Regions from separate parts of the Succiniclasticum sp. genome, predicted to be linked through region 2. Evidence: riboswitches for the same ligand, from Rfam matches in the RefSeq annotation. Region 2 holds a riboswitch; the other holds the start of a gene.
The links. A riboswitch is a leader RNA that binds a small molecule or an ion and turns the genes downstream of it on or off. The one in region 2 is predicted to bind cobalamin.
Positions count from the first base shown of each region.

Region 1: another riboswitch for cobalamin. It lies ahead of cbiD (cobalt-precorrin-5B (C(1))-methyltransferase CbiD); the one in region 2 lies ahead of ACZOWY_RS02325 (methylmalonyl-CoA mutase family protein).

Region 1 is NZ_DBMCWA010000002.1:210,729-218,540, reverse strand. Features, by position in the region: gene ACZOWY_RS02150 (DMT family transporter) at 1-934, shown strand, start outside; gene ACZOWY_RS02145 (pyridoxal phosphate-dependent aminotransferase) at 1,145-2,335, shown strand; gene fba (class II fructose-1,6-bisphosphate aldolase) at 2,482-3,411, opposite strand; gene ACZOWY_RS02135 (RluA family pseudouridine synthase) at 3,500-4,144, opposite strand; cobalamin riboswitch at 4,332-4,466, shown strand; gene cbiD (cobalt-precorrin-5B (C(1))-methyltransferase CbiD) at 4,633-5,880, shown strand; gene cobI (precorrin-2 C(20)-methyltransferase) at 5,935-6,639, shown strand; gene cobM (precorrin-4 C(11)-methyltransferase) at 6,636-7,442, shown strand; gene ACZOWY_RS02115 (cobalt-precorrin 5A hydrolase) at 7,444-7,812, shown strand, end outside.
Region 2 is NZ_DBMCWA010000003.1:12,294-20,105, reverse strand. Features, by position in the region: gene scpA (methylmalonyl-CoA mutase) at 1-1,527, opposite strand, end outside; gene ACZOWY_RS02325 (methylmalonyl-CoA mutase family protein) at 1,527-3,752, opposite strand; gene ACZOWY_RS02320 (hypothetical protein) at 4,075-4,215, opposite strand; cobalamin riboswitch at 4,174-4,354, opposite strand; gene ACZOWY_RS02315 (ABC transporter substrate-binding protein) at 4,736-5,773, shown strand; gene ACZOWY_RS02310 (hypothetical protein) at 5,815-6,015, shown strand; gene ACZOWY_RS02305 (sirohydrochlorin cobaltochelatase) at 6,209-7,231, opposite strand; gene ACZOWY_RS02300 (transporter substrate-binding domain-containing protein) at 7,538-7,812, opposite strand, start outside.

The DNA of each region.
Region 1 (7,812 bases), on a different contig from region 2:
GCTGTTGCTGCTGACTGCATTAATCTGGGGTACTGCCTTCGTGTTTCAGCGCGTGGGCATGGACAGCATTGAACCGATTACGTTCAATGCGGCCCGTATGGCGCTGGCGGCGGTGATGGTGGGCGGACTTGCCAGTGTTTTACGGAGAAAAAGCAAAGAGAAATTGCAGCGCCATGCTGCCGCTCCGCAATCGTTCACTGAGACGGGAGCGGAGTGTAATCAAAGAACAAAAGAGGAAGCGGTACAATGGAAGAGTACACTGAAAGGCGGTGTCTGCTGCGGCCTGTTCCTGACAGCGGGCAGTGTCTTCCAGCAGATGGGCGTGGTGTATACGACTGCAGGCAAGGCCGGATTTATCACGGCCATGTATATGCTTCTTGTGCCTATACTGAATTTTCTCCTGTTTAAAAAGAAAAACACGTGGCTTGTATGGCTGGCGGTCTTCATTGGCATCGGCGGCATGTATCTGTTATGCGTAAAAGAAGATTTCGGCCTTACGCGGGGGGATATTCTGGTCTGTATCTGCGCCCTGATGTTCAGCGGTCACATTTTATGCTGCGATTACTTTGTAAAGGTTGCCAGTCCCATTGAACTGGCGGCTGTTCAGTTTACTACGGCAGCTCTTTGTTCCGCGCTGGTTGCGGCTGCAGTCGAAACGCCGTCCTGGGCTGGTATTGTGTCTGCCGCAGTTCCGATTTTGTATTGCGGTGTCGTTTCGGGCGGTATCGGTTACACGCTGCAGATCGTTGCCCAGAAATATACGGACCCCACCATTGCCTCATTGCTGATGAGTCTGGAATCCGTTTTTGCGGTCATGGCCGGGGCGGTATTACTCGGGGAACAGATGAGCTCCCGGGAAATGCTGGGCTGCGTAGTAATGTTTGCTGCCATTGTCCTGGTGCAGATTCCGTTACCGGGCCGGAAACAGGGGTGAAAGACCCGTATTCTGTGTACAATATACTTTTGGAAATTCAGGTCCCGTTTTAAAAATAGTGTAAATTCTTTTACACTATTTTTTTTGCGGCTTTTTCCTGATTACTATATAATTTATAGCTGTAAGGTTTTTGGTTTTTAATCAGCGTCCCCCTGAGGATATGGGAAAACAGGATAATCTTATAGTATCTCGTTAAAGAGGAGGAAAAAAATGAAAATTTCAGAACGCGCGCTGGGCATGACTGCTTCTCCGATCCGCAAACTGGTGCCTTATGCAGATGCGGCCAAAAAGAAAGGTAAAAAGGTGTATCATCTGAACATCGGGCAGCCGGATATTGCGACTTCGCCCAAATTCATGGAAGCCATCCGTAATTTTGCCCCGGAAGTAGTGGCGTATGGGAATTCTCAGGGCGACATGAACCTGATCAAAGCAATCCAGAAGTATTATGACGCCTGGGGCATCCACTATGAAACAAAAAATATCTTCATCACCAACGGCGGCAGCGAAGCACTGGAAATGGCGATTTTCAGCCTGTGCGACCCCGGCGACGAAATTCTGGTGTTTGAACCGTATTATGCCAACTATACAACTTTTGCCAAACTGGCCAGCGCTAAGGTAACGGCGGTGCCTACCTACGCTGAAGAGGGCTACCGCCTGCCGGATCAGGCAACGATTGAAAAGTACATTAACAGCAAGACCCGGGCGATCCTGCTGACAAATCCCGGTAACCCTACCGGCGTGGTTTATACCAAACAGGAAATGGATATGATTGCTGCCATTGTAAAAAAATATAATATTGCGCTGATTGCGGACGAAGTGTACCGGGAATTCGTTTACGACGGAACTTATACCAGCTTTGGCACGTACGAAGAACTGGAACAGAACCTGATCATGGTCGATTCCGTTTCCAAGCGCTACAGTGCCTGCGGCGCCCGTATCGGCTGCGTCATTACCAAAAACAATGAGCTGTGTGCACAGTTTATGAAACTGTGCCAGGCCCGTCTGTGTGCTCCGGCGGTAGAACAGGTCGGTGCGGCAGCCTTGTATGATACCCCGGCTTCGTATCTGGAAGAGGTAAACAAAGAGTATAAGAAACGCCGTGATACCATTGCGGCCGGTCTGGCGAAGATTCCGGGACTGGTTTCTTCCCAGCCGAAAGGGGCTTTCTATGTTATGGTCAAATTCCCGGTTGATGATGCAGAAAAGTTTGCCATCTGGATGTTGCAGGACTTTGATGTAAACGGCGAGACGGTTATGATCGCCCCCGGCAACGGATTTTACGCAACCCCGGGCAAAGGCGTGGACGAAGCCCGGCTGGCCTATGTGTTAAATTGCGAAGACCTTGAAAAGGCGCTGGCGCTTCTGGCGGAAGCTGTAAAACAGTATCCGGGGCATATTTGAGGCAGGATCGTTCCGGATAGTTCGTTCTTCAGGAAAGCTATCGGGAACAGGATCGATGTAATCTTTTTTGAAACAGGATAGTGCACATTAAAAAACAGGCAGCCCGGCTTTGGCCGGCTGCCTGTTTTGCTGTTGGTGTGTAATGGTTATGCTTTACCGGAACAGTTGAGCACATCGCGCATCTTATGGGCGACCATGGCTTTGATGGCTTCCCGGGCAGGCCCCAGATACTGACGGGGATCGAAATCGCCGGGATGTTCCGTGAAGTATTTACGGATGGATGCAGTCATTGCGAGGCGCAGATCGGTGTCGATATTGATCTTGCAGACCCCGAAGGTACCTGCTTTCAGCAGCATATCTTCCGGAACGCCCTGGGCCCCGTCGATCTTCCCGCCGTATTTGTTGCATTCTTCTACAAAGGAAGGAATGACGGTAGAGGCGCCATGGAGTACCAGCGGATAACCGGGCAGGAGGCTGGTGATCTTTTCCAGCCGGGCAAAGTCAAGCTGGGGTTTGCCTTTAAACTTATAGGCGCCGTGGCTGGTACCGATGGCGATAGCCAGACTGTCGCAGCCGGTACGTTCCACAAATTCTACTGCCTGGTCAGGATCTGTGTAAGTGGCGTCCTGGGAAGCAACCTTTACGGCATCTTCCACACCGGCCAGCTTGCCTAATTCTGCTTCCACGACCACGCCTTTGCTGTGGGCATAATCTACCACACGTTTTGTCAGTTCAATGTTTTCTTCAAAAGGATACTTGGAACCGTCGATCATAACGGAAGTGAAACCGCCGTCCACACAGTCTTTGCAGATTTCAAAATCTGCACCGTGATCCAGATGCAGGCAGATGGGTAGACCGGTGTCTTCGACCGCTGCCTCTACCAGTTTGGTCAGATAAATATGCTTGGCATACTTACGGGCACCGGCGGAGACCTGGAGGATCAACGGGGCCTTTTCCTGGATGGCGGCTTCCACGATACCCTGGATGATCTCCATGTTGTTTACGTTGAAAGCGCCTACGGCATAATGTCCTTCATAGGCTTTCCTGAACATTTTTTTTGTATCAACTAATGGCATAAAATAAACCTCCTTGAAAATTAGTCAGCTTTTCCGTGATTTACTTCTGTGCATATATTATAGCACATAATGGGACAGGCAGTATACACTAGTTTAGATTGTTCTGCCACGCCAGGCGTAAGTCTTCCGGCAATGCGGAAGTTACTTCCAGAAATACACGGGTCCAGGGATGTACAAAAGCGATTTTACAGGCGTGGAGCCCGTGACGCAGGGGAGGCCCCGGAATGTTTCCGTATAAATTATCATGCCAGAGGGGACAGCCTATACCGGCGAAATGCACGCGGATCTGATGTGTCCTTCCTGTGTAAAGACGGCACCGGACCAGGGAAATGGGGCCGGCGGATATAAGCCGGTATTCCGTTTTACAGGGCTTGCCTTCGGGATGTATCTCCCGTTCGATGATGCTGCCTGGTTTTCGGGCGATCGGGAAATCAATGATTCCGTGTCTTGCGGGCAGAACTCCGGTAACCAGGGCAAAATATTCTTTCTGCATGCCCTGCTTAATCAGCTGCCCCTGGATTTCAGGAAGTTTGGCAAAAACGACCAGGCCGGAGGTCTGCCGGTCCAGCCGGGAGACCGGGTGCAGGGTAAGATTCCAGCCATTCTGCCGGTAGTAACGGCTGATACTGGCTGAGAGGGTATTGCAATCTTCTTTTGTTGTGGGATGGACAAGGATACCGGGCGGCTTGTTCACAATCAGAAGCGCCTCGTCTTCATAACGGATATCCAGCATATATAACACTTCTTTCGGCAGATTAGCAGTACTTCGATCTATGGTATAATTTTAATATACGGAACGGCAGGGAAGCAAGGATTTTGTCCGTCATACAAAAAATTTAGAAAAAACTTAATATATTGTAGGAATTCCTCACTGAAAATATTGTGTCGGGGCTCCAACTATGGTATAATTCAATATCAGCGACAAATGAATATATCCGGGTACAGTCCGTTTAAAAGGGAAGACGGTGCAATTCCGTCACGATCCCGTCGCTGTTATGCAGCTTTTCTGTAAACACTGCTTACAGTCAGCAACCTGCCCGGATTTAATGCACCGTAATCCACGAGTGATGGAAATGGCGTAACGCAGAGGCGCGAGAGCATTGTATAGGATGCTGCGTCCTGGGTTAACTATGAAGATTTCTGCCTGTGGATGCGGAAGTCTTTTTTGTTATGTAAGGAACCGCCGGCCAGGCTGCCTGCAATAAACAGGGGTATTTACCGGTGATTCGTGAGAAGGTGTATGACAGAATTATGGAACAGGATGTTGTTGTTTCTCAGGGTAAACTGATGCGTCGCGGCTATACGACCGGCAGCTGTGCCGCAGCTGCTTCCAAGGCTGCCGCGGTGATGCTCCTTTCCGGGGAAGAAACTGATTCGATCCGGCTGGATACTCCGAAAGGAATTACGCTGACGCTGGACGTGCTGGATATCCTGCGGGGACCCGGGTTTGTCCGTTGTGCGATCCGCAAAGACAGCGGGGATGATCCGGACGATACAAACGGAACGCTGATTTATGCCACGGTATCTGACAAAAACAGTAAGATCCCGGGGGAAGAGCCTGTGATGCAGCCTCAGACCCCTTCGGTTGAACAGATGGATGAAAAAGTGGAAATCTGGGGCGGGATCGGCGTAGGAAAGGTGACGAAGCCGGGACTGGCCTGTAAGGTAGGCGGCCCCGCAATCAATCCGGTGCCGCGCAAAATGATAACGCAGGAAGTTCTGGCAGCAATGGACCGGTACGGGTTTGAAGGAACCCTGCGTGTCGTAATCTCAATTCCGGACGGCGCAGCCATTGCTCCTAAAACATTCAATCCGCGGTTGGGGATTGAGGGCGGTATTTCCGTTCTGGGCACAAGCGGAATCGTAGAACCCATGAGCGACCGGGCCCTGATCGATACCATGTATACGGAAATGAATTCCCGTAAGGCGGCCGGCTGCAAGGATCTGCTGGTATTCTTTGGTAATTACGGAGCCGATTTTACCCGGGATGAGATGAAAATTGATATCAGCACGGCAGTGACCTGCAGCAATTTTGTAGGAGAACTGTTGGATTATGCAGTACTGAAAGGCTTTGAGAGTGTTCTGATCATCGGCCATTCCGGTAAACTGATCAAACTGGCCCAGGGGGTTATGAATACCCATTCCAAATATGCCGACTGCCGTTCGGAGTTTCTGGCCCTGCAGGCTCTTTTCCACGGCGCTGCTCCGGAGATAGGTAAAGAGATTTATCAGGCGCTGACAACAGATGAAATGACAAAGATCCTGAAGCGGGAAGGCCTGTTTGAAACGGTGATGGAAGAGGCGGTTAAAAAAATTGATTTCTACATGCAGAAACGGGTACATGGGAAAGTAAAGACCGGCGCCATCCTGTTTTCCAATGTTTACGGATTATTAGGAAAAACTGCCAATGCAGACCAATTGCTGAAACTGCATCAAAATGACGCGGCAAAAAATAACAGGGGTATTTGATCCGGAAACAATAAATTGCTATAAATTTTTGAAAAGATAAAGGAGAAACGAAGTATGAAGGGTAAACTGTACAGTATTGGCGTAGGCCCCGGGGATCCGGAACTGATGACGCTGAAAGCAGTCCGTCTGATTAAGGAATGCGATGTGCTGGCAATTCCGCAGGGCGACAGTGATGTGCTGGTAGCTAAAAATATCGTGGAAGGAATCGTAGACCTGAAGGATAAAGAACAGCTTCTGGTTTATATGCCGATGGTCAAAGATCATGATATTATTTCCAAAGCGCATCAGAAAGGCGCGGATGATATTATTAACTATCTGGATCAGGGTAAAAACGTGGTTTTTATTACGTTAGGGTGCCCAACGGTTTATGCGACCTGCATCTACGTTCATAAACTTGTACTGAAAGCAGGATATGAAGCGGAACTGGTTCCCGGCGTGACGAGCTTCTGTGCAGTAGCGGCAAAATTAAATGTTTCCCTGTGCGAAAAAGCGGAACCGCTGACGATTCTGCCGGGCAGCTATAAAGAATCAAGCCGGTTCCTGGACATGCCCGGAAATAAGATCCTGATGAAATCCGCCAGTGAGATCGGCAGGGTCCGGGATGAGCTGACCGGGCGCGGGCTTTTGAAACATGCCCAGATGGTGGAGAATTGCGGCCTGCCCGGAGAAAAGATATACAAAGATCTGAGCAAAGTTGACGATAAAAGCAGTTATTTTTCAGTGATATTGGTAAAAGAAAAGGAGTTTGAACAGGAATGATCTATTTTATTGGCGCAGGTCCCGGAGCAGCGGATCTGATCACGGTTCGCGGGAAAGAACTGCTGGAAAAGGCAGACCTGATCATTTATGCAGGTTCTCTGGTTAATCCGGCTTTGCTTGACTATGCAAAACCGGAGTGCGTAATTATGAACAGCGCGGTCATGACGCTGGAAGAAGTCATTGCGGCTATGGTTCCGGCTGCCCAGGAAGGCAAACTGGTAGTGCGCCTCCATACAGGCGATCCCAGCGTCTACGGCGCCCACAGGGAACAGATGGATCTGCTGAAGAGTTATAATCTTGATTTTGAAGTTGTGCCGGGAGTCAGTTCCTTCTGCGCGGCGGCTGCTTCCCTGAAAGCAGAGTATACCCTTCCGGAGGTCAGCCAGTCCGTTATCATTACCCGTATGGAAGGGCGGACAGGGGTTCCTCCGAAACAGAAGATCAAAGATTATGCGAAGCATCATGCCACCATGGTCATCTTCCTCAGTGCCGGTATGCTGGAGAAGCTCCAGAAGGAACTGATCAGCGGCGGTTATGGAGCTGATGAACCGGCGGCTATTGTTTACAAAGCTTCCTGGCCGGATGAAAAAGTGCTGCACTGTACCGTTGGTACGATTGCAGAAACCGCAGCGGCCAATAACATCAGGAATCTGGCCCTGATCACTGTCGGTGGTTTTCTGGGTTCGGCTTATGAGCGCAGCGAGCTGTACAATCCTACATTCGAAACCGGATTCCGTAAAGCCGATGCAAGCAAGTTGCAGATTAAACCGGTAAGCAGGACACATCACAAACCTGTAAAATAACATGAATGCGATAATTTTCTCTTTTACCCGCAACGGGGCAAGGATCAGCCTGAAACTGAAAAAGTATCTTGAGTCCCGCGGATTTGAGAGTGGGATATTTACTACACGGCGGTATAAGGATGTGGATCCTGCCTTAAAGGAAATCAGCCCTTCTTTACAGGAAATGTGCAGGGAAGCTTTTTCCCGGTGCCGTCTCATGGTTTTTATCGGCGCCACGGGGATTGCGATTCGCAGTATTGCCCCTTATATCCGCAGCAAGACAAAGGATCCGGCCGTCGTTTCGATTGACGAACAGGGAAAGTTTGTGATTCCTCTGCTTTCCGGGCATATCGGTGGCGCCAATGGCCTGGCGCTGGGAATTGCCGGTTTT
Region 2 (7,812 bases):
TTCCGGATTCCGTTCTGCGCGCAGTTTTTCCAGACGTTTGATCTGGGCGTTACGAACGGCGGTATTATCGATGGACAATACGTTCAGCGGGTCTTCCTTGGCCAGACGGTATTTGTTCAGGCCAACGATGGTTTCCTTGCCGCTGTCGATATTAGCCTGACGACGGGCCGCGCATTCTTCGATACGCATCTTCGGCAGACCGGTTGCAATAGCTTTTGCCATACCGCCCAGAGATTCAACTTCCTGGATATGAGCCCAGGCGCGGCGGATGATTTCGTTGGTGAGGTATTCCAGATAGTAGGAACCGCCCCACGGATCGATAATCTTGCAGACTTTGGTCTCGTCCTGGATGTACAGCTGGGTGTTACGTGCCAGACGTGCGGAGAAGTCGGTCGGCAGTGCGATAGCTTCGTCCAGCGCGTTGGTGTGCAGGGACTGGGTGTGGCCCAGAGCTGCGGACATAGCTTCCATACAGGTACGGGAGATGTTGTTGAACGGATCCTGTTCGGTCAGGGACCAGCCGGAAGTCTGGGAGTGGGTACGCAGTGCCATGGATTTCGGATTCTTGGCGCCGAAGCTCTTCAGAATCTTCGCCCACAGTACACGGGCCGCACGCATCTTGGCAACTTCCATGAAGTAGTTCTTGCCCATATCCCAGAAGAAGGACAGACGTTTTGCGAAGGCGTCAACCTTCAGGCCTGCTCTTTCACCGGTGCGGATGTATTCCATGCCGTCGGCCAGCGTGTAACCTAATTCCAGATCGCAGGTAGCGCCGCATTCCTGAATGTGGTAACCGGAAATGGAAATGGAGTTGAACTTCGGCATGTAGTTGGTGGTGTACTCGAAAATGTCGCCGATGATACGCATGGACATATCAGGCGGATAAATGTAAGTGTTACGTACCATGAATTCCTTCAGAATATCGTTCTGGATGGTACCGGCCATGATCTTCTTGTCTACGCCCTGTTCTTCACCGGATACGATGAAGAAGGACAGAATCGGAAGAACCGCGCCGTTCATGGTCATGGATACGGACATCTGATCCAGCGGAATACCGGAGAACAGGATGTTCATATCCAACATGGAGCAAACGGATACGCCTGCTTTACCAACGTCGCCGACTACACGGGGGTTATCCGCGTCGTAGCCGCGATGGGTCGGCAGGTCGAAAGCGATAGACAGGCCTTTCTGGCCCGCTGCCAGGTTGCGGCGGTAGAAAGCGTTGGATTCTTCTGCGGTGGAGAAACCGGCATACTGACGTACCGTCCAGGGACGGAATACGTACATGGTGGAGTACGGTCCACGCAGGAACGGAGGAATACCGCTCATGAAATCCAGATGGTTGCATTTTTTGTAAATTTCAGCAGTGTACAGCGGATCAACCGGGATACGTTCGAGGGTTGTACCTTTCAGGGCATCCCAGTTTTCACCGGTTTTCTTCTCCAAACCTTTCTTCCAGTCCTCATAGGAGCAGGAAGGGTGTTCGGGAAAGCTAATCTTGGTGAAATCAGGATTCAGATTTGCCATTATTCAATCATCCCCTTCCTCTTCTGCAAGTCTTTCAGAATATCAAAGCAGTTGGCAGATACGCTGATGAAGTCGTCCACACCTGCGTCCAGATACGTCTGTTTCATATCTTTGGCAGGAGCGCCGGCCAGGAACAGTTTCATGGTCGGGTTAGCAGCCTTCAGCAACGGAGCCATGCCCGGTACGTCTTCCGGATAGGTAGCGTCGGTGGAGCAGATAACTGCGCAGTCATACGGAGTGCCTGCTTCGTCGATGCCGGCCTTGAGGGCAGCCGCAGCTTTTTCCCAACGGGAATTGGGTTTGCCTTCGTCGTCCTGGAAGCCGTTATTCAGATGCACGTTGAATTCGCCAACCTGCAGGAAGCTGGTGGAGAAGTCAGCGCGGGCTTTATGCTGCGGAATCGGGCCCATGTTAGCCAGGAACACTTCCACATTCTTGCCGGTCTTGGCAATATAGGCTTCGGTATCTTTGCGCAGGGCTTCGAACCGTTCGGTCCAATGATGTTCCGCAATCGGTTCTACGGTTACGTCGCAGCAGCAGCCGCAAGCTTCTTTTGCAGCCGCTTTGGCAACCTGACCAATCGTGGCGCCGGCAGCAAATGCTTCCGCTTCCGCGTCAACCAGAACGTCCGCAGCAGCAGCCTTAACAGCAGCCAGTTTTGCTTCCGCTTCTTTTGCATCAACGTCAGCTTCATATTTTTCAACTGCAGCAGCCAGGATCTTTTTGATTTCTTCGGTATTTTCCGGACGGGGATCCAGCGGTTCTTCCGTCATATTCGGATACATATTAACGCCGACTGCGCGGTCTTTACGCAGTTCCAGCGCTTTGAAGCGGGCAGCCAGGACATCAGCGATGCCTTTCTGGATACTGCCGTCTTTCAGGGCAGCGATAACGCCGCCAGCTGCTTCTACTTCCTGGAATTTAGCCCAAATCTTTTCGGTGATCTGCTTGGTCAGCGCTTCTACTGCCCAGGAGCCGCCGGCCTGATCGATAGGCGCCTGCATGCCGAATTCTTCCTGCAGCATGATATGGATGTTACGGGCAATACGGCGGGAGAAGGTGTCGCCTTTGCGGATCAGTTCGTCAAAAGGTTCATTTTCAAAGGTGTTAACACCGCCAACTACGCTGGAGAACGACTGGGTGCAGTTACGCAGCATGTTAACATAGGGGTCGATTACCGTCTTAGTGAAGGTTGCCGGGCGACCATGCACGAAGGAAGCACGGTCTGCTTCTTCCGCGCCGAATTCCTTCATGATGTTGGCCCAGATCTGACGGGCTGCACGCAGTTTTGCGATTTCCATGAAGAAGTTGGCACCCTGGTTGAATTCGAAGGCAATCGCCTGGGAAATGTCATGGATATCCAGACCGCGTTTCATCATCTGGCGTACATATTCAACCGCTACCGCATAGGTATAGGCAACTTCCTGAACGCTTTCCGCTCCGCCCAGGGAGAATACGGTGCTGCGAACCAGGATGGTGCGCAGGCCGGGAGCGTTTTTCTTCGCCCATTTGATTACGCCTGCCATCTGATCATACAGAGCATCCAGGCTTTCAGCCGTCTTGCCGTTCTTTACCAGCTCGCCGATGGGGTCGGCACCGATAATACCATGCAGCTTTTCAATCTTCTTGCCGGCAGCTTTCAGCGCGGCTACGGTCATAGCCAGCAGACGGGCAGAACCTTCCCCTGTATATAACATATAGGGAATCTTTTCCAGATCTAGCCCATCCAGCATGGTATGCATGTCCTCCAGCGTGGTCAGGCTTACGCCTTTATCGCCGGGTTTTTCAGCATCTTTTACGTCCACGCCTGCCAGGGTAGCACTGTCAACCCGTACGTGATAAACCGTGCTGCCTTTGGAAATTTCAAATTTCAGCAGTTCATTGTTTTCCTGCGGTTCGGTGAGATCGCATGCCTGCGCAATGCCCCAGGGTTCATGAACATACCCATTCACCGTGCTGCCGCGCAGGAAATCGCCCATGCCAGGATAATCATCCGTAGGCAGGATGTCTTTCCATTTACGCAGAGTGTAAATGGGATCGAAGGTAATGCCTTCATAGTTTTTGGTGTACATCATCTTGTCAAAAGGCTTGCCTTTTAACAGTTCGTTACAGGCCGCCACCCATTCTTCCGGCGTGGGGACTGTAAACTCATCAAACGGAACATCCGGGTAAGACGCGTTTTGTTCGGACTTACGCAGAAGTTCTTCCAACTCCTTGTCAGTCATCGGCTTGGATTTGGACTGCTCGATGTTGGTTTCTTCAGCCATAAACAATTTACCTCCTCATATAGAATAGTGATTCTCCTTCCGGGAAATGCGCCCGGTCGCTGAATCTATGTAAAACCACCCGTCGCCGGATGGATATTACCGCATAAAAAAACAAGCTCGTGTGAGAGTGATCACTGCCGCTGCCCCGATTCCCCTCTTTTACCTTCAGACCCGTGCGGGTAACAAAGTGTCCGGCTCTGTTACCCCGCACGTAAATTCGGAAGGTTTGAGAATGGCAAATCATTATATGACGGTTGTCCAGGCCGTAATATAAACTGAATTAAAAAACGTCTTTTCGTTTATGAAAAGACGGTTTGAAGGCAGCTGCCAGCCGGTTACCGGCCACGCAGTCATCTCCTCCCCGTCGCTCGCGGGTTAAGAAATGGGTTCCATACAGGCAGTTCTTCTGACTTGGATTCATCACTCGCTTCGCCTTCCCAAAACCTTGGTTTCAGTGACACGCTTGAAGCTCGCTCCCCCTTACAGCGGCGGGACCGCGCCGGACTTGCACCGGACTTCTCTGTTGGGCCCTTGCGGGCACCTGTATTTATTGTTGTATTAAATTTTAACTTACCCTTCACCGGAAAACTGTCTGACTCTCTTTCAACCATCACAGTTTCTCAGCTCATTATTATAATAATAATTATTATTAAGAATGTCAAGCTATTTATTAATTTTTGTCAAAAGATTATTAATTTTACTTGCTATCAATAACTGGTATCGTTAGCAGGTTGTTTTGCATATGGCAGACCTGATCATTAAAATATATTATACTTTTTTTGTTTTAACTATTGTGGAAATACATACTTTTTGATAAAATTGTTCTGATAAATCAGTAATTATAAATCAGTAATTATTTTGTTTTACGAATTATATTATATAAGGATATTATATAATTCATTAATCTACTCTCACAATCCTACGGAAAAGGAGTCTGTGTAATGAAAAGAAAATTGAGAACTGTTTGCGCCTTATCTCTTGCCGGCCTATTGCTTTTCTCCCTCAGTGGCTGCGGCAGCGAAAAGAAAGAATCACTGAAGCCCGGTACGCAGAAACTGACGGTTTACTGGGGTGCTTTAGAAGATTTCATGGCCGCAGATGTGGCTGCCTTTGAAAAGGAAACGGGAATTAAAGTGACTGCCGTGCGCATGTCTTCAGGCGAAACCCTTCAACGACTGAAGGCAGAAAAGGATGCGCCGAAAGCGTCCGTGTGGTTCGGCGGACCGGCAGACGGGCAGATCCAGGCCAAAACAGACGGGTTGCTGGAAAAATACGTATCCCCCAATGCGAAAAAGATTCCGGAACGGTTTAAAGATGCAGACGGCTTCTGGACAGGTGTTTATGTAGGCTATCTGGGGTTCGCCTCCAACGAAAAACTGTTAAAGGAAAAGAATCTGGAGCCTCCCAAAAGCTGGAGCGATCTGCTGAAACCGGAGTATCAGGGACAGATTATGATGCCCAACCCCAAATCCTCCGGCACCGGCTATACCCTGCTGGCCTCCATGGTCCAGCTTCGTGGTGAGGAAGATGCCCTGGATTATATGAAGAAACTGGACAAGCAGATAAAAACATACCAGAAATCCGGCTCTGCCCCGGCAAAACTGGCAGGCCAGGGCGAATGCCTGATTGGTATTTCGTTCCTGCATGATGCCATCAAATTCCGGGAAAGCGGCATGAAAGATCTGGTGCTCACCTTCCCTACGGAAGGTACAGGCTATGAAGTAGGCGCCGTATCACTGATCAAAGGCGGTCCGGACCAGGAAGCTGCCAAGCGTTTCATCGACTGGTGCCTGACGGCCAAGGCGCAGGAAATCGGCCAGACCGTAGGCTCTTACCAGTTCCTGACCCATCCTGATGCCAAGCCTCCCAAACAGGCCGATGAACTCAAAAGCGCCAAGTTGATCAAATATAACTTCCTTTGGGCTGGCAGGCACCGCGACGAAGTGGTTGACAAATGGGACAAGGCAATCGGCAAGTAGTTGCTTAATTATTTCGCAATAACATATAAGGAGGTTTTCCTATGGAAGTAAATCGCGACGTTACCCGTAAAGATATTTTATATGGTGTACTGAAACGTATGGATGAAGTGATTGACAGCATCAGTAATACGGTCAGCACTAAAGATTTCCTTGTTCGGGATATAATCTATGACCTGGACAGGCTGGAAGAAGCCAAACTGGCCCTTGTAGCCGTGTTGGAAGACATGAAACAGGACGAATAGCAATTACTTTTTCTATTCTATTGACATTATTATCAGCAAATATTATAATTAAGGTGTGATAATTAATTAGATTTTTTTATCAAAACCATAGATAAAAACCCTCATCCTTCTTCTTCACCTTTTTCACAGCAAAACGAAAAAAGCCCGCATAATTCAATGCGGGCTTTTCGTTTATTAAAATTTATTCTATTCTTCAGTGCGGCATGCCACCGGTCCGGCCTTCCGTTACGTTCTTCAGGGCATCCCAGCTTTCCATCGCCCGTTCCACAAAAATCTTACGCACAGCTTCGTTCTCACCCATGCCGTGAATATAAGGGGTAACAGAAAATCCTTCGTTCTGCAAAATGACTTTATGTGAATCGTCTTCGTCCCCTGCCATATCGTTGTTGGCATGGTCTCCGGCCACCATCATCATGGGCATCAATGTCACATGCGTAACGCCTTCTTTTTTCAGCTCGGGAATCACATGCTCCAGCATAGGCATTCCTTCCACACTGTAAACATGAATATGTCCTTTGCCCAATTTATTCAGACGATCCTGGATTACAGCATAGTACGCATTAGACGGATGAGGTGTACCATGTGTCATCACCAGCAGCGCTTCATCGCTTTCCAGTTTCGGGAACTGAGTGGCAAAAGCCTGTACCGTCTCCATCACATCATCCCGCTGATTCTCCTGTCCCTGCCAAAACAGGAGAGGAAGACCCATAGTCATCTTCTTGAAACATGTGCGATAGTTCCGGAAAATACCGCACTTATAATCGTATTCCATCCCGGGGATGATATCCAGGGAAGCCAGAGCGATACGGGTATATCCTTCTGCCTTCAGCTGTTCCAGTGCTTCTTCCGGGGTGGGGATGACCAGGCCTTCTTTCGCTTTGATCCGATCAATAATAATATGTGATGTATAAGCCACCAAGACCTTTACACCGGGCAGAGCTTTCCGGATTTCCTCTACCGTAGCGTTAATAGTCCTGTCTCTGGTCTCCTTCATGGTAGTGCCAAAAGACATCACAACCAGAGCGTCTTTATCTGGCAAATCCTGCATCTCCCTGTTATTATACACACGGACACCGATTTCAGAGGCTTCCAGCAAAGCCGGCGTAGGCTTCTTCACTTCAGAACTCAGTTTATAACCTGCATGGCCAGGCACGGCAAATGCCATACCACAGACAGACAACAATACATTGGTAACGATTCTGACAGCTTTGTTCATAATAAATGACCCCTTTTCTTTACCTGACGGTGAAACAGCCTAAATGTGTTTTAATTATAAGATAATATATTTAAAAATGCAATACTATTAGAATACATTATTATTAATTATTATTAATCTGGATTTAACATATAGTGCCTTATCCCTACGCCGATCAATCAATCCGCCTAATCTGTTCAGTTATTTCAAATAGTAAAGAAACACCGGTTAATTTGTTCCCTTAAAAAAAACGGTACGGTTTTTATATCCGTACCGGGATGGTCTTTTAATCTTTTTAACACGCTCACTGCAAAACGTATCTGCGTTTTATTTCAGCTTACCGAAATAGCTGTTCCTCAGTTGCAGGAAATTAGCACTCGTTCGATAGTTTTGCAGGCCCGCGTTCAGTTTATCCAGCAGTTCCTTATTATTTTTAGCAACAGCAATTGCTATGCCGGCATCCTTGCTGTCTTTTAACTCTGCCATAATGGTAAGCTTGTTGCTGTAGTTCTGGGTAATATAGAAACGGGCCGTGTAATTATCCATAATGGCAAAATCTGCTTTTTTCTCCGCCACCATCTTCAGGGCGTCTTCCACTTCGC